3 regions of the Streptomyces sp. NPDC002734 genome follow, and region 1 is predicted to be linked to each of the others. Evidence: riboswitches for the same ligand, from Rfam matches in the RefSeq annotation. Region 1 holds a riboswitch; each other region holds the start of a gene.

Region 1 (9,545 bases):
GGCGGTCCGGCATCCGGAGGACCCGCACGACGAGGAGTCCGGGACGGGCCTGGGGCGGCGGCTGCTGTTCCAGCGGGTGCCCGAGCCCAAGACCGGCAAGAACCGCCTGCATCTGGACCTGCACCCCGGGAACGGGGCGCGTGAGGCCGAGGTCGAGCGGCTGACCGCGCTGGGCGCCCGGGTGCTGCGCGAGGTCCGCGAGCAGGGCGGCGCCTGGACGGTCATGTACGACCCCGAGGGCAACGAGTTCTGCGTCCACTGATTCTCCGCGGCGGCGGGCCGGCCGGCGGGGGCCTGTGGAAAACTCCGGCGCCGTCGGTCCGTCCGCCTATGGTGGAGGAAGGTCTACAGGGACGGGCGGTACAGGTGTGACCACGGCAACGGTGACGGAGACGGGCGCGACGGGCGCGGGCGGCCCCGCGCTCGAGACGCTGCGGAAGGTCTTCGGCTACGAGTCCTTCCGCGGCGAGCAGCAGGCCGTGGTCGACCACGTCGTCTCCGGCGGGGACGCCGTGGTGCTGATGCCCACCGGCGGCGGCAAGTCGCTCTGCTACCAGATCCCCGCCCTGGTCCGCCCCGGCACCGGCGTGGTGATCTCGCCGCTGATCGCCCTGATGCAGGACCAGGTCGACGCCCTGCGCGCGGCCGGTGTGCGGGCCGGTTTCCTCAACTCCACCCAGCACTTCGACGAGCAGCGGCTGGTCGAGGCCCAGTTCCAGGCCGGCGAGCTGGACCTGCTCTACCTCGCCCCGGAGCGGCTGCGCCTGGAGTCCACCCTCAACCTGCTCTCCCGGGGGCGGATCTCCCTCTTCGCCATCGACGAGGCGCACTGCGTCGCCCAGTGGGGCCACGACTTCCGCCCCGACTACCTGGCGCTGTCGGTGCTGGGCGAGCGCTGGCCCGACGTGCCGCGGATGGCCCTGACGGCGACGGCCACCCGGGCGACGCACGAGGAGATCACCCGCCGGCTCGGCCTGGGCTCCGCCCGGCACTTCGTCGCCGGGTTCGACCGGCCGAACATCCAGTACCGGATCGTGCCCAAGGCCGAGCCGAAGAAGCAGCTGCTGGCGTTCCTGCGCGAGGAGCACCCGGGCGACGCCGGGATCGTGTACTGCCTCTCCCGGAACTCCGTGGAGAAGACCGCCGAGTTCCTCACCGCCCACGGCGTCGAGGCGGTGCCGTACCACGCCGGCCTGGACGCCGGGACCCGCGCCGCCCACCAGGCGCGCTTCCTGCGCGAGGAGGGCCTGGTGGTGGTCGCCACCATCGCCTTCGGCATGGGCATCGACAAGCCCGACGTGCGGTTCGTGGCCCACCTGGACCTGCCGAAGTCGGTCGAGGGCTACTACCAGGAGACCGGTCGCGCGGGCCGCGACGGGCTGCCCTCCACCGCCTGGATGACGTACGGCCTCAACGACGTCGTCCAGCTGCGGAAGATGATCCTGTCGGGCGAGGGCGACGAGGCCTTCCGCCGACGGGCCCAGGCGCACCTGGACGCCATGCTGGCCCTGTGCGAGACGGTCCGCTGCCGCCGGGAGCAGCTCCTCGCCTACTTCGGCCAGGAGGCCGCCGAGGAGAGCTGCGGCAACTGCGACACCTGCCTGGCGCCGCCGGAGACCTGGGACGCCACCGTGGCCGCCCAGAAGGCGCTGTCCACCGTGGTCCGGCTGGAGCGGGAGCGGCGCCAGAAGTTCGGCGCCACCCAGATCACCGACATCCTGCTGGGCAAGCGCACCGCGAAGGTGATCCAGTTCGACCACGACCAGCTGTCCGTCTTCGGCATCGGCGAGGACCTGGCCGAGGGCGAGTGGCGGGGCGTGATCCGGCAGCTGCTGGCCCAGGGCCTGCTGTCGGTGGAGGGCGAGTACGGCACGCTGGTGCTGACCGAGGGCAGCGCGGCCGTGCTGCGCGGCGAGCGGCAGGTGCCGATGCGCAAGGAGCCGAAGAAGGTGCCCTCGGCGAGGGGCGAGCGCAAGGCCAAGGCGGCTGCGGCCGTGGCGGAGCTCCCCGAGGAGCTCCAGCCGGTCTTCGAGGCGCTGCGCGGCTGGCGGGCCGAGCGGGCCCGGGAGCAGGGCGTTCCCGCCTACGTGATCTTCCACGACGCGACCCTGCGGGAGATCGCGGCGGCGCGCCCGTCGTCGGTGGAGGAGCTGCGCGGCATCAGCGGCATCGGCGAGAAGAAGCTGGCCACCCACGGCGAGAGCGTCGTCGAGCTGCTGACCTCGCTCGACGCCTGAGCGACCGCCCGCCTGGCGCGACGCCCGCCTGAGAGGACCGCCCGCCTCGGACGACCGCCTGCCTGAGCGACCGCCCGCCCGGGACGGCCGCTTGCCCGGGACGGCCGCTTGCCCGGGGCGCGGCTCGCCCGGAACGGCCGCCTGCCCGGGGCGCGGCTCGCCCGGAACGGCCGCCTGCCCGGGGCGCGGCTCGCCCGGAACGGCCGCCTGCCCGGGCGGCGCGGCTCGCCCCGCCGCGCCGCGTGGTGCGCTCACCTGAGAGGGGCAACGCCCTATTGCACATATCCAGTTGGCGTGTCAACCCGTCACGGGGGCGCTCCGGGAGGTCCGTATTCTCTGATCATGCCCGCACCCGCCGCCTATGCGCCCCCCTCCCGCACGCTCCCCGCGTACGCCCTCATCGCCACGGACCTGGACGGCACGCTCCTGCGCGACGACGACACCGTCTCCCCCCGCACCCGTGCGGCCCTGGGGTCGGCCGCGCGGTCAGGCGCCCGGCACCTGGTGGTGACGGGCCGGCCCGCGCCCCGGGTACGCGACCTGCTCGCCGGCATCGGCGGCGGCTTCGCGGTGTGCGGCCAGGGCGCGCAGCTCTACGACGCGGACCGGGACCGGCTGGTGTGGTCGATGACCCTGGACCGGGAGCTGGCGGAGACGGCGCTCGGCAAGATCGAGGCCGAGGTGGGCCAGGTGTACGCGGCCGTCGACCAGGACGGCGTCCAGGGGCTCACGCTGATCGAGCCGGGCTACCGGATGGCGCGGCCCACGCTCCCCGCGGAGCGGGTCGGCCGCCGGAGCGACCTGTGGGAGCGCCCGATCACCAAGGTGCTGCTGTCCCACCCGGAGCTCACCGACGACGAGCTGACCGCGGTGGCGGCCTCGGCGGTCGGCTCGCTGGCCACCGCGACGATGTCGGGCCCCGGGACGGTGGAGCTGCAGCCGCACGGGGTCACCAAGGCCACCGGGCTGGCCATGGCGGCGTCACGCCTCGGTCTGGGCCCGGAGGACGCCGTCGCCTTCGGCGACATGCCGAACGACGTCCCGATGTTCCGCTGGGCGGCCCATGGGGTGGCCATGGCCAACGCGCACCCGGAGCTGAAGGCGGTCGCCGACGAGGTCACCACGACGAACGAGGACGACGGCGTGGCCGTCGTCCTCGAGCGGTTGTTCCCCTGAGGGGAGCGGGGGATCAGTAGGCGCTGTTGACGTTGTCGATCGAGCCGTAGCGGTCGGCGGCGTAGTTGCACGCCGCGACGATGTTGGCGACCGGGTCGAACGGCGAGGTGTCGGTCCCCTCGACGTGGTAGGCGTCGAAGGTGGGGTCGATCACCTGGAGCAGGCCCTTGGAGGGGATGCCGTTGATCGCGTTGATGTCCCAGTCGTTGATGGCGAGCGGGTTGCCCGAGGACTCGCGCATCACGTTGCGGTGGATGCCGTCGTAGGTGCCCGGGATGCCGTGCTTCGCCATGACGGCGAGGGCCTCGCGGATCCAGCCGTCGAGGCTGTCCGTGGTGGCGGCCAGGTGGGTGACCTTGTTGCCCGGGGCGACGGTGACCGAGGTCTGCGCGGTGGGGGTCTCGGCGGCCCAGGCGCCGGTGGCGCCCACGATCGGCGCGGCGACGACGGCCGCGGCGACGGCGAGGGCCGACGCGGTACGGGTGAGACGGGACATGCGTTCTTCCTCTCCGGCGCCTGCGAGGTGAGCTGTCGGATTCGGGCCAGAAAGGCTGCCCGGCCCGCCGCCCGATGGGACGGCAGGCTTCACCCCTAGCCGTCCCGGAGGCGCGCTCGCGCGCGCTCCGGTCCGGCGGTGTACCTGGGTCCCCCGCTCCTGCCGTGCGTGGAATGGGTCTGTGGGGTGCGGGCGGCGGCAGGATTCGGCGTTCCGCCCGGCTGGCGCGAAACGTATGCGAGAGCGGATATCCGAAACAAGTACGATCTCCGTGGATCATGCTGGTTGATCATGTTTGCGGGCGATTCGTCCACTCGGGCCGCCTCCGGACCCGCCTCTCAACCCGCCCTGCCTGTGGGCGACTTCGGGTCATTGAGCCCCGTCCGTCCACCCCGCGTCGCTGTGGCCCATGTCACGGATCGACCGATGATCATACAAAACGAACGAACAAGTCATCAATCCGGCAATTTCCCCTCAAACGGACAGGGCGTCTCCGGCCATCTGGCGGGTGGGGGCTGTCGGTGATCCAAACCCGACCGGATACGCTGAGTGGGGTGATGGCAATGACCTATCGACAAGCCGTGTGATCGTCAGCACACACCAGCAGACAGGAGTCCCCTCGTGAGCGTGGTCGGGCCGTTCGGGCTGAGGGTTCGGGACCAGGCGCTGGAGACCGCCGTCCAGGCAGGTATGGCGGCCGTCGAGGAAGGTCTGCTCGAAGCCACCAAGAGCGAGGTCCCGTTCATCACCGAGGCCGCTCAGCACCTCGTGAAGGCGGGCGGCAAGCGGTTCCGTCCGCTGCTCGTCATGCTCGCCGCGCAGTTCGGCGATCCGGACGCGCCGGGGATCGTTCCCTCGGCCGTCGTCGTCGAGCTCACGCATCTCGCCACGCTGTACCACGACGACGTGATGGACGAGGCCGAGGTGCGCCGCGGCGTGCCCAGCGCCAACAGCCGCTGGGACAACTCGGTGGCGGTGCTCACCGGCGACTTCCTCTTCGCCCGCGCCTCGCACATCCTGGCCGACCTCGGCCCGGAGGCGGTGCGGGTGCAGGCCGAGGCCTTCGAGCGCCTGGTCACCGGCCAGATCCTGGAGACCGCCGGTCCGTCCGCCGGGCGCTCCCCCATCGACCACTACCTCGACGTGCTGGCCGGCAAGACCGGCTCGCTGGTCGCCGTCGCCTGCCGCTTCGGCGCGATGATGTCCGGCGCCGACCACCAGGTCGTGGACGTGCTCACGCAGTACGGCGAGCGGCTGGGCGTGGCCTTCCAGCTGGCCGACGACGTCCTGGACGTCGCCTCCGACTCCTCCGACTCCGGCAAGACCCCGGGAACCGACCTGCGTGAGGGCATCCCCACGCTGCCGGTGCTGCGGCTGCGCGAGCGGGTGGAGCGGCTGGGGCTGCCCGAGGACGTCGCCCTGTGCGAGCTGCTGGACTCCGACCTGTCGGACGAGGCGCACCTGGCCGAGGCGGTCGCCCGGCTGCGGGAGCACCCCGCGTTGGAGGACGCCCGGGCGGACACCGTCCGCTACGCGCAGGAGGCCCGCGCCGCGCTGGCCCCGCTGCCGGAGTGCGAGGCCAGGACGGCCCTCATGCACCTCTGCGACGCCGTGGTGCACCGCGCGGGCTGACCCCCGCGCCACGCCCCCGTACCGCACGCCGAAGGCCCGGCTCCCCCCGAGGGAACCGGGCCTTCGGCGTCGATGGGACGCCCTGCGTCGGAGCGTCCGGCGTCGGGACGCCCGTCGCTCAGCGGACGAAGATCCCCGCCTGGCTCGCCAGGTCCAGGAAGTACTGCGGCGCCACGCCCAGCACGACGGTGACCGCCGCGCCGACCGCGATCGCCGCGGTCGTCAGCGGCGACGCCACCGCGACCGTCGGCCCGTCCGGCTTGGGCTCGCTGAAGAACATCAGCACGATCACCCGGATGTAGAAGAACGCCGCGACCGCCGAGGACAGCACGCCGACCACCACCAGCGGGGCCGCGCCGCCCTCCGCCGCCGCCTTGAAGACGGCGAACTTCCCCGCGAACCCGGAGGTCAGCGGAATACCCGCGAAGGCCAGCAGGAAGACCGCGAACACCGCCGCCACCAGCGGCGAACGCCGCCCGAGACCGGCCCACTTGGACAGGTGGGTGGCCTCGCCGCCCGCGTCGCGCACCAGCGTCACCACGGCGAAGGCGCCGACGGTGACGAAGGAGTACGCGGCCAGGTAGAAGAGGACCGAGGAGATCCCCTCCGGCTTCGCCGCGATCACACCGGCCAGGATGAACCCGGCGTGCGCGATGGAGGAGTAGGCCAGCAGCCGCTTGATGTCGGTCTGCGTGATGGCGACGATCGCGCCGATCACCATGGTGACCGCGGCCACGCCCCACATCACCGGCCGCCAGTCCCAGCGCAGCCCCGGAAGCACCACGTACAGCAGCCGCAGCAGCGCGCCGAAGGCCGCCACCTTGGTCGCCGCCGCCATGAAGCCGGTCACCGGGGTCGGAGCGCCCTGGTAGACGTCCGGGGTCCACATGTGGAACGGCACCGCGCCCACCTTGAAGAGCAGACCCATCGTCACCAGCGCGGCGCCCAGGAGCAGCAGCACGTCGTTGCCCATGGTGCCGGCCAGCGCCGGGCTGACCTCGCCGACCGTGCCCTCGACGACCTGGGCGATCCGGCCGTAGGCGACCGAGCCGGAGTAGCCGTAGAGCAGCGCGATGCCGAAGAGGGTGAACGCGGAGGCGAAGGCGCCCAGCAGGAAGTACTTGACCGCGGCCTCCTGCGACAGCAGCCGCTTGCGGCGGGCCAGCGCGCAGAGCAGGTACAGCGGGAGGGAGAAGACCTCCAGCGCGATGAACAGGGTCAGCAGGTCGTTGGCGGCCGGGAAGACCAGCATGCCGCCGACCGCGAAGAGCAGCAGCGGGAACACCTCGGTGGTGGTGAAGCCGGCCTTCACGGCCGCCTTCTCGCTCTCGCTGCCGGGCACCGACGCCGCCTGCGCGGCGAAGGAGTCCACGTGGTTGCCGTGCGCCTGGGGATCGAGCCGGCGCTCGGCGAAGGTGAACATCGCGACCAGGCCGACCAGCATGATCACGCCCTGCAGGAACAGCGCGGGCCCGTCCACCGCGATCGCGCCCTCGGCGGCGATGCCCGCCCGGCTGGTCGCGTACCCGCCGACCGCGAGCGCCACCACGGCGGCGAAGCCCGAGGCGAGCGCGACGGCGGACAGGAAGAGCTGCGCGTGGTAGCGGGCCCGGCGGGGCACGAAGGCCTCCACCAGGATGCCCAGTACCGCCGCGCCGATGACGATCAGCACCGGCGACAGCTGCGCGTACTCGATCGTCGGGGCCGGAATCTTGGCGATCGACCCGTCCGCGGGGGCGGCCAGGTCTGTCCACAGGCCGTGGACGGCTGATGCGCTCACTTGGCCGCCTCCACCTCGGGCTCGGGGTCGTGCTGCTGCACGTCGGACATGGTGTGCCGGACCGCCGGGTTGACGAGGTCCGTGAGGGGCTGCGGGTAGACGCCCAGGAAGATCAGCAGGGCGATCAGCGGGGCCGCGACCGCGAGTTCACGCACCCGCAGATCGGGCAGCTTGGCGACCTCGGGCCTGACCGGCCCGGTCATGGTCCGCTGGTAGAGCACCAGCGTGTACAGCGCGGCCAGCACGATGCCGAAGGTGGCGATGACGCCGACCACCGGGTAGCGGGCGAAGGCGCCCACCAGCACCAGGAACTCGCTGACGAACGGGGCGAGTCCGGGCAGCGACAGGGTGGCCAGACCGCCGATCAGGAAGGTGCCGGCCAGCACCGGGGCCACCTTCTGCACGCCGCCGTAGTCGGCGATCAGGCGCGAGCCGCGGCGGGAGATCAGGAAGCCGGCCACCAGCATCAGCGCCGCCGTCGAGATCCCGTGGTTGACCATGTACAGCGTCGCGCCGGACTGGCCCTGGCTGGTCATCACGAAGACGCCCAGGATGATGAAGCCGAAGTGCGAGATGGAGGCGTACGCCACCAGCCGCTTGATGTCCCGCTGCCCGACCGCGAGCAGCGCGCCGTAGACGATGCTGATCAGCGCCAGCACCAGCACCACCGGGGTGGCCCACTTGCTGGCCTCGGGGAAGAGGCCGAGGCAGAAGCGGAGCATCGCGAAGGTGCCGACCTTGTCGACCACGGCGGTGATCAGCACCGCGACCGGGGCGGTGGCCTCCCCCATGGCGTTGGGCAGCCAGGTGTGCAGCGGCCACAGCGGGGCCTTGACGGCGAAGGCGAGGAAGAAGCCGAGGAACAGCAGCCGTTCGGTGTTCGTCCCCATCGTCAGCTCGCCGTCGGCGCGGGCGGCCAGGATGTCCGGCAGCGAGAAGCTGCCGGCGGCGACGTACAGCCCGATCACCGCGGCCAGCATGATCAGACCGCCGGCCAGGTTGTACAACAGGAACTTGACCGCCGCGTACGACCGCTGGGTGGCGGCGGCCTCCTCGCCGCCCTGGTGGGCGCGGTCCCCGAAGCCGCCGATGAGGAAGTACATCGGGATCAGCATGGCTTCGAAGAAGATGTAGAAGAGGAAGACGTCGGTGGCCTCGAAGGAGAGGATCACCATCGCCTCGACCATCAGGATCAGCGCGAAGAAGCCCTGGGTGGGGCGCCAGCGCTTGCTCTGCGTCTCCAGAGGGTCGGCGTCGTGCCAGCCGGCCAGGACGATGAACGGGATCAGCACCGCGGTCAGCAGCGTGAGCGCCACCCCGATGCCGTCCACGCCGAGCTCGTAGCGGACCCCGAAGGCCGGGATCCAGTCGTAGCTCTCGGTCAGCTGGAACCGCGCGCCGCCCGGGTCGAAGCGGACCGCGACCACGACGGCCAGGGCCAGCGTGCCCAGCGAGACGAGGAGCGCCAGCCACTTGGCGGCCTCGCGTCGCGCGGCGGGGACGGCGGCGGTGGCGACCGCCCCGAGGGCGGGCAGCACCGCGGTCGCCGTCAGCAGGGGAAAGCTCATGTCAGACCGCCCTCATCAGCAGGGTCGCGGCGACCAGGACCGCCGTACCGCCGAACATCGAGACCGCGTAGGAGCGCGCGAAGCCGTTCTGCAGCCTGCGCATCCGGGAGGAGAGCCCGCCCACCCCGGCCGCGGTGCCGTTGACCACCCCGTCGACCAGGGTGTGGTCGACGTAGACCAGGGAGCGGGTGAGGTGCTCGCCGCCGCGGACCAGGACCACGTGGTTGAAGTCGTCCTGGAGCAGGTCGCGGCGTGCCGCCCGGGTGAGCAGCGAGCCGCGCGGGGCGACCACCGGGACCGGACGCCGGCCGTACTGGAGCCAGGCCAGACCGACGCCGAGCACCATCACGGTGACGGTGGCGACGGTGACGACCCACGCGGCGACCGGCGGGTGCCCGTGCGCGAAGGAGGTGACCGGCTCCAGCCAGTGCACGAACCGCTCGCCGATGCCGAAGAAGGCGCCGGCGAAGACCGAGCCGAAGGCCAGCACGATCATCGGGACGGTCATCACCTTCGGCGACTCGTGCGGGTGCGGCACTCCGCCGTGTCCCGCGGCCGGCTCACCTCCCTGCGTCGCCTTCGGCTCCACATCCCGAGCGTCCTGGGATTCCGCCGGCTGATTGCGCCAGCGCTCCTCGCCGAAGAAGGTCATCAGC
Region 2 (9,545 bases), on a different contig from region 1:
CGTGACGACCGCGGCGGCGACCGTGGCGGCCGTCCGTTCGAGCGTCGTGACGACCGTGGTGGTTTCCGCGGCAACGACCGTGGCGACCGTCCGTTCAACCGTGACGACCGCGGCGGTGACCGTGGCGGCCGTCCGTTCGAGCGTCGTGACGACCGTGGTGGTTTCCGCGGCAACGACCGTGGCGACCGTCCGTTCAACCGTGACGACCGCGGCGGCGACCGTGGCGGCCGTCCGTTCGAGCGCCGCGACGACCGTGGTGGTTTCCGCGGCAACGACCGTCCGTTCAACCGTGACCGCCGTGACGACCGCCCGGGCTTCCGCGCCGGTGGCACCTCGGACCGTCCGTTCGGCCGCCGCGACGACCGTCGTGACGACCACCGCGGTGGCTCCTTCGGCCGCCGTGACGAGAAGCCGCGCTGGAAGCGCAACGGCTGACGCGCCCGCGCACACCGCCTGTGAGGGCCCGCACGACTCCGGTCGTGCGGGCCCTCCGCGCTTCCCGCGCGCCGCCGGCCCCGGATACCCGCTCGGACGGGAGGCCCCCTCCCGCTATGCTCGGGGAAGCAACATCACCCTGGGCCCTTAGCTCAATTGGCAGAGCAGTGGACTTTTAATCCATTGGTTGTGGGTTCGAGTCCCACAGGGCCTACTTCTGACGCGGCGCATGCGCCCGGCCGACCCCGGCCGGAGCATGCGCCGCGTCACGTCCCGGAGCCGCCCCATGCCGCACCCCTACGTCCTGCTCTCCGCCGCCGTCTCGCTCGACGGCTGCCTCGACGACACCGGCCCGGAGCGGCTGCTGCTCTCGGGCCCCGAGGACTTCGACCGGGTCGACGCGGTGCGGGCCGCGAGCGACGCGATCCTCATCGGGGCCGGCACCCTGCGCGCCGACGACCCGCGGCTGGTGGTCCGCTCGCCCGCACGGCGGGCCGCGCGCACCGCCGCCGGGCTTCCGGAGTTCCCGCTCAAGGTGCTCGTCACCGGTTCGGGTGAACTGGACCCGGCGGCCCGCTTCTGGCGCACCGGCGGCCGCAAGGCCGTCTACACCACGGACGGGGGCGCATCGCGGGCGCAGGAGGCGCTGCGTGGCCAAAAGGACGTCGAGGTGGTCCCGGTGGGACCGGAACTGGACTGGCGGGCCGTTCTGGAGCACCTCCACGCCGTCCACCGGGTGCGACGGCTGATGGTGGAGGGAGGCGGCAGCGTCCACACCCAGCTGCTGCGCCTCGGACTCGCCGACGAGCTCCAGCTGGCGCTGGCCCCGCTGCTGGTCGGCGAACCGGACGCGCCGCGGCTCTTCGGCCCGGGTGGCTATCCGCCGGGCCGCCTGCGGCTGGAGGAGACCCGGCCGGTGGGCGATGTGGTGCTCGCCCGCTACCGGCCGGTCGCCCCGGGCGCCGGCCCCTCGGTCTCCGCCGCCGACCGGTACTGGCTGGGCCTCGCCTGCGACCTGGCCGAGGAGTGCCCGCCGTCCCGCACCGCGTTCAGCGTGGGCGCGGTGGTGGTGGCCGAGGACGGGACCGAGCTGGCCCGCGGCCACTCCCGGGAGGGGGGCGACCCGGTGGTCCACGCGGAGGAGGCGGCGCTCGCCAAGATCGACCCGGCCGACCCGCGGCTGCCCGGGGCCACCGTCTACAGCAGCCTGGAGCCCTGTGCCCGCCGTGCCTCCCGGCCGGCCCCGTGCGCGCGGCTGATCCTCGACGCGGGGGTGCGGCGGGTGGTCACCGCCTGGCGGGAGCCCGACACCTTCGTGGCGGCCGCGGACGGCAGCGGGGTGCTGGCGGCGGGCGGCGTCCGGGTGGTGCTGCTGCCCGAGTACGAGGAGCGTGCCGTGCGGCCCAACCGCCACCTGTCCGGCGGGGCGACGTGAACCGATTCGCTTTTCCCCCGCGCCATGTCGTACAGTGAAGACACAACGACGCGGGGTGGAGCAGCTCGGTAGCTCGCTGGGCTCATAACCCAGAGGTCGCAGGTTCAAATCCTGTCCCCGCTACTGAAGACTCAGGGCCGGAATCCTTTCAAGGATTCCGGCCCTGAGTGTTTGTGTCGTGCTCTCCTTCCTCCGCTTCATCCGCCCGGAGGCCAGCGGTCGCCGCTTTCGCCCGGGCGCGGAACGATGGTCTCCATGCTGAGGCGAGGCGGACCGGTGGATCCGGAGATCGAGGAGGCCCTCGGGTCCGGCCGCCGGTGGTTCCACTACGCCCGCATGGTGCTGCGGGTGCTGCCGTTCATCGCCCTGGTACTCGGCCTGGTCTACGACGGCCTGACGCCGCCGGACGTGACCCCGGTGCCGTTCTTCGCCGCCGCCCCGCTCATCGCGGCCCCGCTCTACACCCTCCGGGCAACGGTGCTCATCGGACTGCTGGCCACCGGTTGCATCCTCACCATGGAACTGATCCGGGACGCGAACTCGCCGGCGCTGCTGGCCACCGAGCTGTTCACGGTGGTCGTCGTCTCGGTGCTGTCGTGCGTGATGAACACCGCGGTGCACCGGGTCGACCTGCGCCTCGCGTCCGCCCGGCAGATGGCCGAGGCGGCGATGCGAGCCGTGATGCCGCCGCCGCAGCGGCGGATCGGCGCCCTGCGGATCGCCTCGCGGTACGAGGCCGCCCTCCAGGAGGCGAACATCGGCGGCGATCTCTACGCCGTGCACGACACCCCGCACGGGGTGCGGATGGTGCTGGGGGACGTGCGCGGTAAGGGGATGGAGGCCGTGGCCGCGGTCGCGGTCGTCGTCGGCGCCTTCCGCGAGGTGGCGGAACGGGCCGACAGCATCGAGCAGGCCGCGGAACACATGGAACAGGCGGTGGTGCGTGAGCGGGACCGACGGGCGGTGGAGCTGGAGCAGCAGGAGGGCTTTGTGCCGGCGGTGTTCGCCGAGTTCTCCCAGGACGGCCGGAGCGTGTCGATCGTCAACCACGGTCATCCGCCGCCGCTGCTGCTGGAGCCGGGGGCGCCGCCGCGGTTGCTGGACCCGGGGGAGGCCGGGAGTCCGCTCGCCCTCTCGGAGCTCACCGGGCCGCCCCGACCCGGACCGCCCGTTCCGCTGCGGCCGGGCGCCACGGTGCTCTTCTACACCGACGGCCTGACCGAGGCGCGGGACGAGGAAGGTGTGTTCTACGACCCGGTCGCGCGGCTGGAGGGGCGGGACTTCCGAGAGCCGGAGGACCTTCTGCAGTTCCTGTCCGAGGACGTGGCCCTGCACTCCGGGGGAGACGTCGAGGACGACATGGCCCTGCTCGTCGTACGGACCCTGTGACCGGCCGGAACACGGCAGCGGCACCCGGTACGCAGGGGGACCCCGGTGTAACGATCAAGCCAAGGCGGCGGTGGCCGTGTGACCGAAGCCATGTCCGTTTCGCCCTGATGAACCTCCATAGGTTCGGGCCACAGGGTCGGACGATGTGAAGGAACGGCTTGGAAATGAGCCACCGCTTCTATTAACGTTCGATAACGCAGCGCGCGGCTGTCCCAGCCGTCACAAGCGACGGCTCCGTGCGCTCTGCCGAATCCCGTAAGGGAACCGGGGAACCACTTTCCGGGGTGAATCGGGCGTATCTCCGTATACGCGCGTAGGAGACCTTCCCGCTCCGAACCCGTCAGCTAACCCGGTAGGCGAGACGGAAGGAAAGGAGCGCGCCCCCGTGGCGTCCAACCCCCCTGCCCCTGAACTGCCCTTCGTGCCGAGCCAGCGTGCGGCCGCCGACGCGTACGGTCCCGCCGGATTCCCCGGCGAGGGCTCCTTCGAGGAGTGGAACCCCAGCGAGGGGACGGTCTCCAGAGGCCGTCACCGGGTGACCAAGCAGCGGGGCCTGGCCCGCAGTTCCACCGTCCTCGGCGTCGGTGTGATCGCCGCCGTCGGCGCGGGCGGCATGGCCACCGCCGCGCCCGGCAAGGCCCCGGTGCACATCACCATGCCGCAGATGCCGTCGCTGGACCCGGTCACCTCCCTGCTTCCCGGCGGCGACGAGACCGAAACCGCGGCCGCCGAGCAGGCCCCCAGCGTCCTCGGCGAGATGGGCGTGGGCGTCGCCCCGGCCGAGACTCCGTCCTCCGCCGACGCCGGCGAGGCGCTGCGCACCCGCATCATGGCGCAGGCCGCCCAGCAGGAGCAGGAGGCCGAGACGCAGGCCGCGCTGGAGGCCCAGGAGGCCGCCGCCCAGGCCGCCGCCGAGAAGGCGGCCAAGGAGAAGGCGGAGGCGGAGGCCCGTGAGGCCGCCGCCGAGAAGGCCGAGGAGGAGGCCAAGGCCAAGGCCGAGGCCGAGCGCATCGCCAAGCTGGCGGCCAGCTTCGTCTCGCCGGCGTCCTCCTACACGATCACCTCCACGTACATGCAGGCCGGCTCCATGTGGTCCTCCGGCTACCACACGGGCCTGGACCTCGCGGCTCCCACCGGCACGCTGCTGAAGGCCGTCCACACCGGCACCGTCACCGAGGCCGGCTGGGCCGGCTCGTACGGCTACCGGACCATCCTCACCCTCGAGGACGGCACCGAGCTCTGGTACTGCCACCAGTCCTCGATCAACGTCAGCGTCGGCCAGAAGGTGACCACCGGCGACGTCATCGGCCGGGTGGGCGCGACCGGCAACGTCACCGGCCCGCACCTGCACCTCGAGGTGCACCCGGGCGGCGGCGACGGCGTCGACCCGATGGCCTGGATGGCCGCGCGCGGCGTCAACCTCTGACGAACGCCGGTTCCCTCCCCCCGCTTTCGAACAGATGCGGTCGGCCGGCGGCGCGTCGGAATGCGCCGCCGGCCGGACGCGTTGGTGACCGTCATGAGTGAACTGCGCAAGCTGGGTACGTCCGGCCTCGAGGTGTTCCCGCTCGCCCTCGGCGGCAACGTCTTCGGATGGACCGCCGACGAGCGGGAGTCCTTCGCCGTCCTCGACGCGTACACCGCGGCGGGCGGCAACTTCGTCGACACCGCCGACTCGTACTCCGCCTGGGTGGAGGGCAACGAGGGCGGCGAGTCGGAGACCGTCATCGGCAGGTGGCTCAAGGCCCGGGGCAACCGCTCCGAGGTCGTGGTCGCCACCAAGGTGAGCCAGCACCCGCAATACCGCGGGCTGTCCGCCGCCAACATCAGGGCGGCGGCGGAGGCTTCGCTGCGCCGGCTGGGCACCGACCACATCGACCTGTACTACACGCACTTCGACCAGCCCGAAACGCCGGTCGAGGAGATCCTGCTCGCCCTCGACCAACTGGTCCGCGAGGGCAAGGTGCGGGCGATCGGCGCGTCCAACATCACCGCCGAGCGGCTCCAGGAGTCGCTGGACTTCTCCGAGCGCGAGGGCTTCGCCCGCTACGCGGTCATCCAGCCGCACTACAACTTGGTCTCCCGGGACACCTACGAAGGCCGTCTGCGCGATGTCGCCGAGCGGGCGGGGCTGGCCGCCGTGCCGTACTACGCGCTGGCGTCCGGCTTTCTGACCGGCAAGTACCGCCCGGGGACGACCGTGGACAGTCCGCGGGCGACCGGAGCGGCCCGGCACCTGGAGAGCGGGCGCGGCCTGCGCGTCCTGGCCGCCCTCGACGAGATCGCCGAGGCACACGGCGCGTCCCCGGCCACGGTGGCCCTGGCCTGGCTGGCCGCCCGCCCGACGGTGGTCGCGCCGATCGCCTCCGCCCGCACGGTGGACCAGCTGCCCGCCCTCACGGCGGTCGCCGGCCTGCGGCTCACCGACGAGGAGACGGCCCGGCTGGACGCGGCCTCCGACTGATCCGCCGTGCCGCCGGTTCCTCAGACCCGGCGGAAGAGCAGGTCGCGCACGACGTGCCCCTTGTCCAGCCCCTGACCCTCGAACCGGGTGATGGGACGGAACTCCGGCCGGGGCGCGAAGTGCCCGTCGGGCTGCGTGTTGGCGAAGCGGGGGTGCGCGGTCAGCACCTCCATCATCTGCTCCGCGTACGGCTCCCAGTCCGTGGCGCAGTGCAGCACCGCGCCCGGGCGGAGCCGGTCGGCGGCCAGGTCCAGGAACTCGGGCTGGATCAGCCGCCGCTTGTGGTGCCGCTTCTTGGGCCAGGGGTCGGGGAAGTAGACGCGCAGCCCGGCCAGCGCGTCGGGCGTGAGCATCTCGCGGAGCAGGATGATCGCGTCGCCGTTGGCCACGCGGACGTTGCCGAGTCCGCTCCTCTCGGCGAGGCTCAGGAGGTTGCCCTGGCCCGGGGTGTGCACGTCCACCGCGAGGATGTTGGTCGCCGGGTCGTCGGCGGCCATCTGCGCGGTGGCCTCGCCCATGCCGAAGCCGATCTCCAGCACGACGGGGCGGTCGTCACCGAAGAGCTCGGTGAGGTCCAGGGTGCGGCGGCCGTCGATGTCCAGGCCCCACCGGGCCCAGAGCCGCTCGATGGCGTCGGCCTGGCCGGTGGTCACCCGGCTGCGGCGGGGCTGGAAGCTGCGGATGCGGCGCTCGTGGTGGGAGCCGGCCGGATCGGGCTGCGGTCCGTCCGGGAACCGGGGGGTCCGGGCGGGGCGGCGGCTGGGGTTCGGGGCGTCAGACACAATGCCCCGATTCTACGGCGCACCGCTCCTTCGCCCCGCTCCCACCACCCCCGGTACGGGCGCCGCCGTGCCGGGGGCGACGGAGGTCAGGCCGGGGTGCCGAGGAGAGGGCGGGCGCGTTCGCGTAACTCCACAACCCGCGGTTCGTCGCCGTACGGCTCGAGCCGGGTGAGCAGGTCCTTGACGTACTCCGTGGTGCGGGCGGACGAGATCCGCCCGGCCACCTCGACCGCGCGGACCCCCTGCTCGCAGGCGGCGTCGAGGTTGCCGGACTCCAGTTCGGCCACCGCGGAGACCACCAGCCGCAGCCCGTGTGAGCGCACGAACTCCTCGGTGGGCTTGGACAGCGCCTGCTCGGTGAACCGCCGCACCTGCCCGGGCGCCTTCAGGTCGCGGTAGCACTCGGCGGCGTCGGCGCAGAACCGGTCGTAGCCGTAGAAGCCGAGCCAGGTCGGGTCGTTGTCCCCCTCACGGGAGCGCTCCAGCCAGCTCTCGGAGGCCTTCAGCGCCGTCCCCGCCGCGGCCGCGTCCCCCGCCTTGGCGTGGGCCCGCGCCTCGACCAGGCGGAAGAAGCTCATGGTGCGGGCCGTGGCCAGCCCTCTGTTGCGCTCCACCGCGGCCTGGGCGAGGTCCACGCCCTCGTCGCCGAAGCCCCGGTAGGTGGCCTGGAGGGACATGGACGCCAGGACGTAGCCGCCCAGCGGCACGTCCGCCGCCGCGCGGGCCAGCCGCAGGGCCTGGATGTAGTAGCGCTGCGCGGCCTCCTGCTGCCCGGTGTCGAAGGCCATCCAGCCCGCCAGCCGGGTCAGCTCGGCGCTCGCCCCGAAGAGCGCGCGCCCGACGTCGTCGGAGTACGAACCGAGCAGCAGCGGCGCCGCCTCGACCCGCAGGCACTCGGGCACCATCGAGGACCGCCAGTCCCCGCCGCCGTACTTGGAGTCCCACCGCCGCGCGTCCTCCGCCGCCTCGCGCAGTTTGCGGACGTCGCTGTGGCCCACCTTCAGCGGCGAGCCGGACCCCTCCGTGGCGCCGGCCTCGCGCGCCACCGAGGTGTCGGCCGGGGATATCAGCCAGCGCGAGGCGGGTGTCGCGTAGGCGGAGACGGCGAAGGAACCGGCGAGCGACTGCCAGATGCCGCCCGAGCCCGCCCGCCGGCCGGCCAGGTCGAGCCGGTACAGCTCGGTGGCCGACCGCACCGCCTGGCCGACGTCGCGCGGGAAGGCCAGACCGACCTCGGGCGTCGGATCGGCGTCCGCCAGCCCGATCTCGTGCAGCGGGACCGGCCGGCCGAGCTTCTGCCCGATGGCGGCCGCGATCAGATGGGGGGCCGCGCCCTGCGGCACCATGCCCTTGGACACCCAGCGCGCCACCGACGTCTTGTCGTACCGGAGCGTCAGACCGCGCTGCGCCCCCAGGTCGTTCACCCGCCGCGCCAGCCCCGCGTTGCTGATGCCCGCGAGGGCGAGAACGGCGCCGAGCTTCTCGTTCGGCCCGCGTTGCTCCCTGGACATCCGGTTCCCCCTCGGCAGAGACGGCTGCCGCGGCTGGCATAAACCCGCGGCATTCGTAAACCCAGCGTAGTTCTCCGAATCCCATGCGTTAAGGGGCAAAGTTCCGTATGGCGAGATTGCTGCCCGGGCGGGAGTACGGAGTGTGTCCACGTGCTCCCGGTGTGTGGCCGTGCGCCCGGCCGTGCGCTCTACGTCGCCGGCGGCCGGGACTGTTCCATGGGTGATGCGTGGGTCGGCCCGCTGTACTGGATCCAGCGGGCTGGGGGACACCGCCGCCACATCCCCGCGGGCGGCGGACCGGTCCGGGAGGCGCAGCCCGCCTCCCGGACCGTACGTACTCCTCCGTATGTACGGAGAGTGTGCGCGGGGCTCCGCACATCGCACACAGTCGGCGTATTTGGCTGAAAATATGCCCCGCGCCGAGGGGTCGTCAGGGCCCTCCCGCCAGGTGAACGCAGGCGCACCGGGTGGTCACCGGGGGCGCGCCAGGGGGCGCATTCAAGTCGCCCCGGTGGAGCGCCACTTGACCGGGCCCTCGGGCGGCCGGCGCGGAGGGCGCGTCGGCATGCCTCCGTGACACTCCCTTCGTGGCAGCATGGTGCACAGGTTCGCTCGTGCACTGATTGTCCACAGCCTGTGGAGGCGTCGATGCGGTGGTTGGTGGGATGGAGCAGCACCGCCGCGGGCCATCGGCCGCCCGGCCCCGACCTCTTCGGCGCCTACGGCGAACCCGACGGCTACCCCGACGAGTTCGGTGAGGACACCCCCGAGCCGGTGGGCGCGCAGCTGCTGTGGGGAGGCGTCGACCCGCTGTGGGCGGTGGGCGACTGGCGGCCCGACGAGACCCGCGTCCTGATCGCCGACGCCCGCACCCGGATAGCGGTGGTGGGGCTGTGCGGGGCCACCGACGACCAGCTGCTGGCCGGTCTCTTCGCGGCCCGCGGCGGCGCGCTGCGCCACCTCACCGCCTGGCCCGGCAGCTACACCGTCGTCGTCCAGGTCGACCGGCGCACCACGATCTGCGGCGACCTGGCCGGCGCCCGCCCCGTCTTCCACACCCCCTGGCGGGGCGGCACCGCCTACGCCACCGCGGCCCTGCCGCTCGCCGACCTGGTCGGCGCCAACCTCGACTTCGGGCACCTGGCCGCACTGCTCGCCGCGCCGGAGGTCCCGGCCGCGGTGCAGGACTCGACCCCCTACGAAGGGGTGCGGCGCATCCCGCCGGGACACGCCCTGATCCTGCGCGCCGGAGCGCGCGAGGTCGCCGGGTACGAGCCGGTCGCCTCGCTCGCCGTGGCCGCGCCCTCCGCCGACCCGCACAGCGCCGTGGACGCGCTGCGCGAGGCGCTGGTGGAGGCGGTCCGCACCCGGCTGGCGGCTCCCCGGCACATGCCCGGCGCCGGGACGGACCCCGGGCCGGTGCCCGGCATGGGTCCCGCCGACCGCCGCGCCGACCGGATGCCGGTGCCCGGCATCGGCGCCGACCTGTCCGGCGGCCCCGGCTCCGGCACCCTGGCCCTGCTCGCCGC
Region 3 (9,545 bases), on a different contig from region 1:
GCCTGGAAGCGCAGCAGTTGGGCGTCGTCGGTGATGAAGACCAGGTCCTCGTCGCCGGTGCGCAGCTCCACCGCGCCGACGATCCGGTCGCCCTCCTTGAGGCCGATGACCTCGAGTTCGTCCTTGCCCGCCGGATAGTCCGGCACCACGCGCTTGACGATGCCCTGCAGCGTGCCGACCGCGAGGCCGGGGGAGGACTCGTTCAGCGAGGTCAGGCAGATCACCGTCTCGTCGTCCTCGAAGGAGACGAACTCGGCGAGCGGGGCGCCTCCGGAGAGGTTGGGCGTGGTGCCCGCCGCGATCTCGGGGAGCATCGGCAGGTCGACCACGTTGACGCGCAGCAGCCGCCCGGTGGAGGTGACCACGCCGATCTCGCCGCGCGCGGTGGTGTCCACCGCGGAGACGATCACGTCGTGCTTGACCCGCTTGGCGTTCTTGACGGCGGGGAAGGGGTCGGCGTCGGCCGTGCGGGCCAGCAGGCCGGTGGAGGAGAGCAGCACCCGGCACGGGTCGTCCGCCACCTGGAGCGGCAGGGCGGCCGGGGTGTCCGCGGACTCCAGCAGCACGGTGCGCCGCGGGGTGCCGAACTTCTTAGCGACGGCGGCCAGTTCGGCGGAGACCAGCTTGCGCAGCTCGGCGTCCGAGTCGAGGATCCGGGTCAGCTCCGCGATCTCCGCGGTGAGCCGCTCCTTCTCCGCCTCCAGCTCGATGCGGTCGAACTTGGTGAGGCGGCGCAGCGGTGTGTCGAGGATGTACTGGGTCTGGATCTCCGACAGCGCGAAGGCCTCCATCAGGCGCTGCTTGGCCTGGGCGGAGTTGTCGCTGGAGCGGATCAGTCGGATGACCTCGTCGATGTCGATGAGCGCGGTCAGCAGGCCCTCGACCAGGTGCAGCCGGTCGCGCTTCTTGCCGCGGCGGAACTCCGAGCGGCGGCGCACCACGGTGAAGCGGTGGTCGAGGTAGACCTCGAGGAGCTCCTTGAGGCCGAGCGTGAGCGGCTGGCCGTCCACCAGGGCGACGTTGTTGATGCCGAAGGACTCCTCCATCGGCGTCAGCTTGTACAGCTGCTCCAGCACGGCCTCGGGGACGAAGCCGTTCTTGATCTCGATGACCAGGCGCAGGCCGTGCTCGCGGTCGGTGAGGTCCTTGACGTCGGCGATGCCCTGGACCTTCTTGGAGCTCACCAGGTCCTTGATCTTGGCGATCACCTTCTCCGGGCCCACCGAGAAGGGGAGTTCGGTGACGACCAGGCCCTTGCGGCGGGCGGTGACCTGCTCGACGGCGACCGTCGCGCGGATCTTGAAGGTGCCGCGGCCCTTCTCGTAGGCGTCGCGGATGCCGGACAGGCCGACGACGCGGCCGCCGGTGGGCAGGTCCGGGCCGGGAACGTGCTTCATCAGCGCGTCGAGGTCGGCGTGGGGGTACCGGATCAGGTGCCGGGCGGCGGCGACGACCTCGCCGAGGTTGTGCGGCGGCATGTTGGTCGCCATGCCCACGGCGATGCCGGAGGCGCCGTTGACCAGCAGGTTCGGGAAGGCGGCGGGCAGCGCCACCGGCTCCCGCTCCTGGCCGTCGTAGTTGGGCTGGAAGTCGACCGTGTTCTCGTCGATCGACTCCGTCATCAGGCTCGTCGCGTCGGCCATCCGGGCTTCGGTGTACCGCATGGCGGCCGGCGGGTCGTCGTTGCCGAGGGAACCGAAGTTGCCGTGGCCGTCGACCAGCGGGACGCGCATGGAGAACGGCTGGGCGAGCCGGACCAGCGCGTCGTAGATCGACGTGTCGCCGTGCGGGTGGAGCTTGCCCATGACCTCGCCGACGACGCGGGCGCACTTCACGTACCCGCGGTCGGGGCGCAGGCCCATCTCGTTCATCTGGTAGACGATCCGCCGGTGCACCGGCTTGAGACCGTCACGCGCGTCGGGCAGCGCGCGGGAGTAGATGACCGAGTAGGCGTACTCGAGGAAGGAGCCCTGCATTTCGTCCACGACGTCGATGTCGAGGATCCGCTCCTCGAAAGCATCGTCATCGGGTCGCGCTGTCTTCGTGCTGCGGCGGGCCATCGCTGCCGGGCTCCTTCACGGTCTTGCGAGCATGAACGGGGACTGTCGCGCACCATTGTGGCCCTCGCCGCCGACACCTGGGACCGCGCCCCCGCCGGTGACGCCCCGGGACGGGCGCCCGGGGCTCAGGCCCGGCGCAGGCTGTCGATCATTCCTCCCCATTCGGGCCCGTCCCACTCGATCACGACGGCGGAGCCGTCGGACTTCATCTTCAGGGTTCCCTTCGTGCGCGCGGGGTCCGGCTTCGCGCAGTCCAGGGTGATCCGCGGCTTGTCGGTGCCGACGCCCTCGAGGGAGCCCGGGCAGGCGAGCTCGCCGGTGGTGACGACCTTCTCCCCGGTGATCTTCAACGTCTCGACGGGGCTGTCGTTGATGGGGCGCCAGGTGCCGTCGAACCCCTGCTCCGGGGCCGCGGCCTGCGAGGACCGCTCGGCCGGCTGCGAGGCCTTCGAAGCGGCCTTCGAGGCGGCCGGGCCCTTCGCCCCGTCGTCGCCGTCGGAGCCGGAGCAGCCGGAGAGGAGCAGAGCGCCCAGCCCCAGAAGGGCGGCGGCGGTCAAGGCCTTGCGCATGGAACGTCCTTTCACTTCATTCACGGCGGACGACGCCGACCGGTGGACGGCGCCCATCCCAGCACACCCGCGCGTCCCGGGGCGATCGGGGTCGCGGCCGCCGGAGCGGCCGTCCAGGCGGCGGGAGAAGCTCCCGGCGGGGCCACCGCGCGGCCGTCCAGGCGGCGGGAGAAGCTCCCGACGGGCCGGAGTGTCCCCGGATCGGGCGGCAATGTGACGTATCGGGAACCTCACGGCAACCGCCCTCGGTTGCATAGAGTGACAGGCAGTCCGGACATACAAGTTTCAGGCGAGCGAAGGGACGTACATGCCCATGGGTCACACGGCCACAGCCGAGGCAGGCTCAGGAGGCCTCACAGCTACCGAGCACCGCCTTGCCAACGGGCTCCGCGTGGTGCTCTCGGAGGATCACCTGACCCCGGTCGCCGCGGTGTGCCTCTGGTACGACGTCGGCTCCCGGCACGAGGTCCAGGGCCGCACCGGCCTCGCCCACCTCTTCGAGCACCTGATGTTCCAGGGTTCGGCCCAGGTGAAGGGCAACGGTCACTTCGAGCTGGTGCAGGGAGCCGGAGGTTCCCTCAACGGCACCACCAGCTTCGAGCGCACCAACTACTTCGAGACCATGCCGGCCCACCAGCTGGAGCTCGCGCTCTGGCTGGAGGCCGACCGGATGGGCTCCCTGCTCACCGCCCTCGACGACGAGTCGATGGAGAACCAGCGCGACGTCGTCAAGAACGAGCGCCGCCAGCGGTACGACAACGTCCCCTACGGCACGGCCTTCGAGAAGATCTTCGCGCTGGCCTACCCCGAGGGCCACCCGTACCACCACACCCCGATCGGCTCCATGGCCGACCTGGACGCCGCCACCCTGGAGGACGCCCGCGCGTTCTTCCGCACCTACTACGCGCCCAACAACGCGGTGCTGTCGGTGGTCGGCGACATCGACCCCGAGCAGACCCTGGCCTGGGTCGAGAAGTACTTCGGCTCCATCGCCTCCCACGACGGCAAGCCCGCCCCGCGGGACGGAGCGCTGCCGGAGGTCGTCGGCGGGGAGATCCGCGAGGTCGTCCGCGAGGAGGTCCCGGCCCGCGCCCTGATGGCCGGCTACCGCCTGCCCGAGGACGGCACCCGCGCCTGCGACGCCGCCGACGTGGCGCTGACCATCCTCGGCTACGGCGAGTCCTCCCGCCTCTACAACCGCCTGGTGCGCCGCGACCGCACCGCGGTGACGGCCGGATTCGGCCTGCTGCGGCTGGCCGGAGCGCCCTCGCTGGGCTGGCTGGACGTCAAGACCTCCGGCGACGTCGAGGTGCCGGTGATCGAGGCCGCCGTCGACGAGGAGCTCGCCCGGCTCGCCGCCGAGGGCCCGACGGCCGAGGAGATGGAGCGCGCCCAGGCGCAGCTCGAGCGCGAGTGGCTGGACCGCCTCGGCACGGTCTCCGGCCGCGCCGACGAACTGTGCCGGTACGCCGTCCTGTTCGGCGACCCGCAGCTCGCGCTGACCGCCGTGGAGCGGGTGCTGGAGGTGACGCCGGAGGAGGTCCAGGAGGTCGCCAAGGCCCGCCTGCGCCCCGACAACCGGGCGGTCCTGGTGTACGAACCGATCACTCCCGAGGGCGCGGACGCCGAAGGCGACGAGGACGAAGAGGAGGAGGCCAAGTGACCGACCTGGCCACCATGGAGTTCCACCCCCAGCCGCAGGCCGGCGAGCCCAAGCCGTGGGCGTTCCCCGCGCCCGAGCGCGGCGCCCTCGACAACGGCCTGACCGTCCTGCGCTGCCACCGCCCCGGCCAGCAGGTCGTGGCCGTCGAGGTGCTGCTGGACGCCCCGCTGGACGCCGAGCCGCTCGGCCTGGACGGCGTCGCCACCATCATGGCGCGCGCCTTCGCCGAGGGCACCGACAAGCACTCCGCCGAGGACTTCGCCGCCGAACTCGAGCGGTGCGGCGCCACGCTGGACATGCACGCCGACCACCCCGGCGTGCGGGTCTCCCTGGAGGTCCCCGCCTCCCGGCTGCCCAAGGCGCTGGGCCTGCTGGCCGACGCGCTGCGCGCCCCGGCGTTCGCCGAGGACGAGGTCTCCCGCCTGGTGCGCAACCGGCTCGACGAGATCCCGCACGAGCTGGCCAACCCGGCCCGCCGTGCCGCCAAGGAGCTGTACAAGGAGCTCTTCCCGGCGAACTCGCGGATGGCGCGCCCCCGTCAGGGCACCGAGGACACCGTCGAGAAGATCGACGCGGCCGCCGTGCGCGCCTTCTACGAGCGGCACGTCCGTCCGGCCACCTCGACCGCCGTGGTGGTCGGCGACCTCACCGGCGTCGACCTGGACGCCCTGCTGGCCGAGACGCTGGGCGCCTGGAAGGGCTCCCAGGCCGCCCCGCGCGCGGTGCCGGCGGTGACGTCGGACGACACCGGCCGCGTGGTGATCGTGGACCGTCCCGGCTCCGTCCAGACCCAGTTGCTGATCGGCCGCACCGGCCCGGACCGGCACGACCGGGTCTGGCCGGCCCAGGTGCTCGGCACCTACTGCCTGGGCGGCACGCTCACCTCCCGTCTGGACAAGGTGCTGCGCGAGGAGAAGGGCTACACGTACGGCGTCCGCGCCTTCGGGCAGGTCCTGCGCTCCGCCCCCGACGGTTCGGGCGCCGCGATGCTGGCGATCAGCGGCTCGGTGGACACCCCCAACACCGGCCCCGCGCTGCAGGACCTGTGGCAGGTGCTGCGCACCCTCGCCGAGGGCGGCCTGACCGACGCCGAGCGGGACACCGCCGTGCAGAACCTGGTGGGCGTGGCGCCGCTGAAGTACGAGACGGCCGCCGCGGTCGCCGGCACGCTGGCCGACCAGGTGGAACAGCACCTGCCGGACGACTTCCAGGCGACGCTCTATCAGCAGCTCGTCGCCACCGGCACGGTGGAGGCCACCGCGGCCGTGGTGAGCGCCTTCCCGGTGGACCGTCTGGTGACGGTCCTGGTCGGCGACGCCGCGCAGATCGCCGGCCCGGTGCGGGAGCTGGGCATCGGCGAGGTGACCGTGGTGAGCGCCGAGTAGCGGCCCGTTCAGGGCGGTTTCGGGCCCCGGTGAGCCTTACGGCCGCCGGGGCCCGCTTCGTTCGGTCCGGCGCCGGCTCGTCCGGGAGCCGTGCGATGCGCGTAGAAGGGTCCGGTTTGCCCTGTGGCGTGCGCTACAAAAGTCTTGATCCGTTTGTTATCCGATTGATCACCCAACTAGCTTCGATCCGGCTGCCCGCCACACCTGTGCTCCGCATCCGCGGCGCCGGGCAGTCATCGCCTAATCCCCGTACGGCGCGAGCCAGGGGAGCCGGGGACCCAACCGAGCGGTACCCCTGGGGTGAATCGGGCGCCTTCCGTCACGCGGGAGGAACCCGTAGGAGACCTTCCTGCTCCGAACCCGACAGCTAACCCGGCAGGCGAGAGGGAAGGAAAGGACTCAGCCACTTCATGGCGTTCAACTGCGCCCCCGGCAGGCACCGTCGTCCCGGCCGGACCAGCCGCACCACCGCCGGCCTGGCAGGCCTCGCCGCTCTCACCACCACCGGCGTCGTCGGCACCCTGGCCTCGCCCGCCGTCGCGGCGGAGGCCCCCGCCGAGACCACCGGCCTGCTTCCCGTCGTCACCATCGGCGACTCCGTCGCCGAGCAGATCGACGAGCAGGCCGAGGCCCAGGAGCGGGCCGCCGTCGAGGCCGCCGCCCGCGCCGCGGCCGCCGAGAAGGCCCGCGCCGAGCGTGAGGCCGCCGAGGAGCGCGCCGCCCGCGAGGCCGAGCGTGAGCGTCTCCGCCGCCTCAACATGTTCGTCAGCCCGATCGCCGGGTCCTACGTCTCCACCTCCTACCAGGCGGGCGGCGGCATCTGGTCCTCCGGCAGCCACACCGGCATCGACTTCCACGCCGCCTCCGGCACCCCGGTCCGCTCCGTGGGCCGCGGCACCGTCGTCGAGGCCGGCTGGGGTGGCGCCTACGGCTACCAGGTCGTCATCAAGATGCACGACGGCACGTACACCCAGTACGGCCACCTGTCCTCGGTCAGCGTGGCCGTCGGCCAGGCGGTCACCCCGGGCGCCCACATCGGCCGCTCCGGCGCCACCGGCAACGTCACCGGCCCGCACCTGCACTTCGAGGCCCGCACCTCCCCGGAGTACGGCAGCGACATCGACCCCGTCGCCTACCTCCGCTCCCACGGCGTGAACCTCTGACGTCACCCACGCGAAAGCCCCCCGCCCGGTTTCCGGGACGGGGGGCTTTTTCGTCGTTCCGTACGGTATCCGGGCGCACCGGGCGGCGGAGCGGCCGAAAATTCCCTCTCCCGTGCGACTTCCCGTCGGAAATTCACGCGCATTGCCTTAGAGTCGCCTTATTCATCGAGGCGGAGGTCGGCATGCGTATTCCCGCGCATTCGGTATGCACGGCGATCCGGGACGACATCGTCGCCGGGGTCCACGAGCGCGGGACCCGGCTGACCGAGGAACTCCTCGCCCGCCGCTACGGCGTCTCCCGCGTCCCGGTCCGCGAGGCGCTGCGCACCCTGGAGGCCGAGGGCTTCGTGGTCACCCGGCGGCACGCCGGGGCCTGCGTGGCGGAGCCGACCGAGCAGGAGGCCGCCGACCTGCTGGAGATGCGGCTGCTGCTGGAGCCGCTGGGCGCCGCCCGGGCCGCCCAGCGGCGTACCGAGGCCCACCTCAAGGTGCTCCGCGGCCTGGTCAGGCTGGGTCAGGAGCGGGCCCGGCGCGGATACGGGGATGAGCTGCGGTCGCTGGGCGGCTGGTTCCACGAGACGCTGGCCCAGGCCTGCGGGAGCGCCGCGCTGACCGCCACGCTCACCCAGCTGCGGCACAAGATCGCCTGGATGTACGCGCTCGATCCGCTGCCCGCGCCCGTGGAGACCTGGGCCGAGCACGGCGCCATCGTGGACGCCGTGGCCCGGGGCGACGGGGAGCGGGCCCGGCAGGTGACCGCACTGCACACCGAGCGCTCGACCGTGCTGTACCGGCTGCGCATTCCCGGTCAGAACCGCGGAGGCGCGGCGCGCACGGACAGCGTGAGGACCTCGCAACATGCCGTAAACATGAATGGCCTCCGTAATTAACAAGGGGGCCGTATACAAGAGGCGGGTGCGCGGGTGCAATTCCCGCTCCGTTGTTCGGTGCGCCCTTTCCGGGGTCGGCTCGGCAATTCTCGCCGTGCGGCCATTCGTGGGGTGCGATGCATTCGTGTTCCTGTTCGCGCGGGGTATTTCGCGCGCGGCGCGTTTCGACGGGCCCCGGTCCCGCCCCGCTCACAGCTCCGCCTCCCCCGGGCGCTCCGGACGGTCCACGGACAGCAGCTCCGCCAGGTCGCCGAGCACCTTCTCCGCGCCCCCGGCCCCCGCACCCGCCCCGGCGCCCTCGCAGGACAGCACCACCTCCTCGCCGCGGCGCACCCCCAGCCCCAGCACCCCGAGGATCGACGCGCCGTTCACCGGCCCCACCCCCGCGCCGTCCGCCCTGGCCACCCGCACCGGCAGCCCCGAGTCCTGCACGGCCCGCACGAAACGTGCGGCCGGCCGCGCGTGCAGACCGTCCGGCGCGGCCACCCTGACCCGGCGTTCGGGCATCTCCGGTACCTCCTGTCCTCACCGTCCGCGCGCGTCGCGCGCGTCACCACGCGCCCCGATCGGGGCCACGAGCCGTAGGCTTGCCGCATGCAGAGCCCGTCGGACCGTCACGAGTACCCCGCGCACTGGGAAGCCGACGTGGTGCTCCGCGACGGCGGCATCACCCACGTCCGGCCCATCACCGAGGACGACGCGGAACGCCTGGTCAGCTTCTACGAGCAGGTCTCCGACGAGTCGAAGTACCTGCGCTTCTTCTCGCCGTACCCACGCCTGTCCGCCAAGGACGTGCACCGGTTCACCCATCACGACTACGTGGACCGGGTCGGCCTCGCCGCCACCGTGGGCGGCGAGTTCATCGCCACCGTCCGCTACGACCGGGTCGACGCCGACGGCATGCCCGCCTCCGCGCCCGCCGACGAGGCCGAGGTCGCCTTCCTGGTCCAGGACGCGCACCAGGGCCGCGGGGTCGCCTCCGCGATGCTCGAGCACATCGCCGCGGTGGCCCGGGAGCGGGGCGTGCGCCGCTTCGCCGCCGAGGTGCTGCCGGGCAACACCAAGATGATCAAGGTGTTCACGGACGCCGGGTACGCCCAGAAACGCAGCTTCGAGGAGGGCGTGGTCCGCCTCCACCTCGACCTCGAGCCCACCGACCGCTCGCTCGCCGTCCAGCAGGCCCGTGAACAGCGCGCCGAGGCGCGCTCCGTGCGCCGGCTGCTCGCACCCGGGTCGGTGGCCGTGATCGGAGTGAGCCGCGCTCCGGGCGGCGTCGGCCGCGGCGTGCTGGAGCACCTGCGCGACGGCGGCTTCACCGGCGCGCTGCACGCCGTCAACGCCGCCTTCCCCGCGGACCTCGCCGACGTCGACGGCGTTCCCGCGTGCCGCTCGCTGGCCGAGATCGACGGACCCGTCGACCTCGCCGTGGTGGCCGTGCCGGCCGACCGGGTGCCCGAGGTGGTCGACGAGTGCGGGGCGCACGGGGTGCAGGGGATGGTGGTGCTCTCCGCCGGGTACGCCGAGCTCGGCCCCGAAGGGCTCGAGCGGCAGCGCCGACTCGTGCGCCGCGCCCGCGCGTTCGGCATGCGCGTGATCGGCCCCAACGCGTTCGGCGTGGTCAACACCGCCGACGGGGTCCGCCTCAACGCCTCCCTCGCACCCGAGATGCCGCGGGCCGGGCGGATCGGCCTGTTCACCCAGTCCGGGGCCATCGGCGTCGCCCTGCTCTCCCGCCTGCACCGGCGCGACGGCGGCGTCACCGGGGTCACCGGCGTGTCCACCTTCGTCTCGGCCGGGAACCGCGCCGACGTCTCC

The links. A riboswitch is a leader RNA that binds a small molecule or an ion and turns the genes downstream of it on or off. The one in region 1 is predicted to bind cyclic di-AMP.
Region 2: another riboswitch for cyclic di-AMP. It lies ahead of ABT026_RS11140 (M23 family metallopeptidase); the one in region 1 lies ahead of ABT026_RS01140 (transglycosylase SLT domain-containing protein).
Region 3: another riboswitch for cyclic di-AMP. It lies ahead of ABT026_RS25540 (M23 family metallopeptidase); the one in region 1 lies ahead of ABT026_RS01140 (transglycosylase SLT domain-containing protein).

Annotation. Positions count from the first base shown of each region.
Region 1 is NZ_JBEOVU010000001.1:246,340-255,884, forward strand. Features, by position in the region: gene ABT026_RS01125 (VOC family protein) at 1-262, shown strand, start outside; gene recQ (DNA helicase RecQ) at 369-2,237, shown strand; gene ABT026_RS01135 (HAD family hydrolase) at 2,580-3,413, shown strand; gene ABT026_RS01140 (transglycosylase SLT domain-containing protein) at 3,427-3,909, opposite strand; cyclic di-AMP (ydaO/yuaA leader) riboswitch at 3,912-4,057, opposite strand; gene ABT026_RS01145 (polyprenyl synthetase family protein) at 4,531-5,541, shown strand; gene nuoN (NADH-quinone oxidoreductase subunit NuoN) at 5,660-7,321, opposite strand; gene ABT026_RS01155 (NADH-quinone oxidoreductase subunit M) at 7,318-8,889, opposite strand; gene nuoL (NADH-quinone oxidoreductase subunit L) at 8,891-9,545, opposite strand, start outside.
Region 2 is NZ_JBEOVU010000009.1:181,857-191,401, forward strand. Features, by position in the region: gene ABT026_RS11115 (DEAD/DEAH box helicase) at 1-435, shown strand, start outside; tRNA gene ABT026_RS11120 (tRNA-Lys) at 577-649, shown strand; gene ABT026_RS11125 (dihydrofolate reductase family protein) at 722-1,870, shown strand; tRNA gene ABT026_RS11130 (tRNA-Met) at 1,920-1,993, shown strand; gene ABT026_RS11135 (PP2C family protein-serine/threonine phosphatase) at 2,126-3,259, shown strand; cyclic di-AMP (ydaO/yuaA leader) riboswitch at 3,494-3,633, shown strand; gene ABT026_RS11140 (M23 family metallopeptidase) at 3,645-4,685, shown strand; gene ABT026_RS11145 (aldo/keto reductase) at 4,779-5,723, shown strand; gene trmB (tRNA (guanosine(46)-N7)-methyltransferase TrmB) at 5,744-6,505, opposite strand; gene ABT026_RS11155 (NsdA family TPR-like regulatory protein) at 6,592-8,016, opposite strand; gene ABT026_RS11160 (asparagine synthase-related protein) at 8,665-9,545, shown strand, end outside.
Region 3 is NZ_JBEOVU010000033.1:56,355-65,899, reverse strand. Features, by position in the region: gene ABT026_RS25560 (DNA gyrase/topoisomerase IV subunit A) at 1-2,060, opposite strand, end outside; gene ABT026_RS25555 (hypothetical protein) at 2,186-2,629, opposite strand; gene ABT026_RS25550 (M16 family metallopeptidase) at 2,937-4,292, shown strand; gene ABT026_RS25545 (M16 family metallopeptidase) at 4,289-5,677, shown strand; cyclic di-AMP (ydaO/yuaA leader) riboswitch at 5,905-6,074, shown strand; gene ABT026_RS25540 (M23 family metallopeptidase) at 6,088-6,840, shown strand; gene ABT026_RS25535 (GntR family transcriptional regulator) at 7,023-7,730, shown strand; gene ABT026_RS25530 (HPr family phosphocarrier protein) at 7,920-8,237, opposite strand; gene ABT026_RS25525 (bifunctional acetate--CoA ligase family protein/GNAT family N-acetyltransferase) at 8,325-9,545, shown strand, end outside.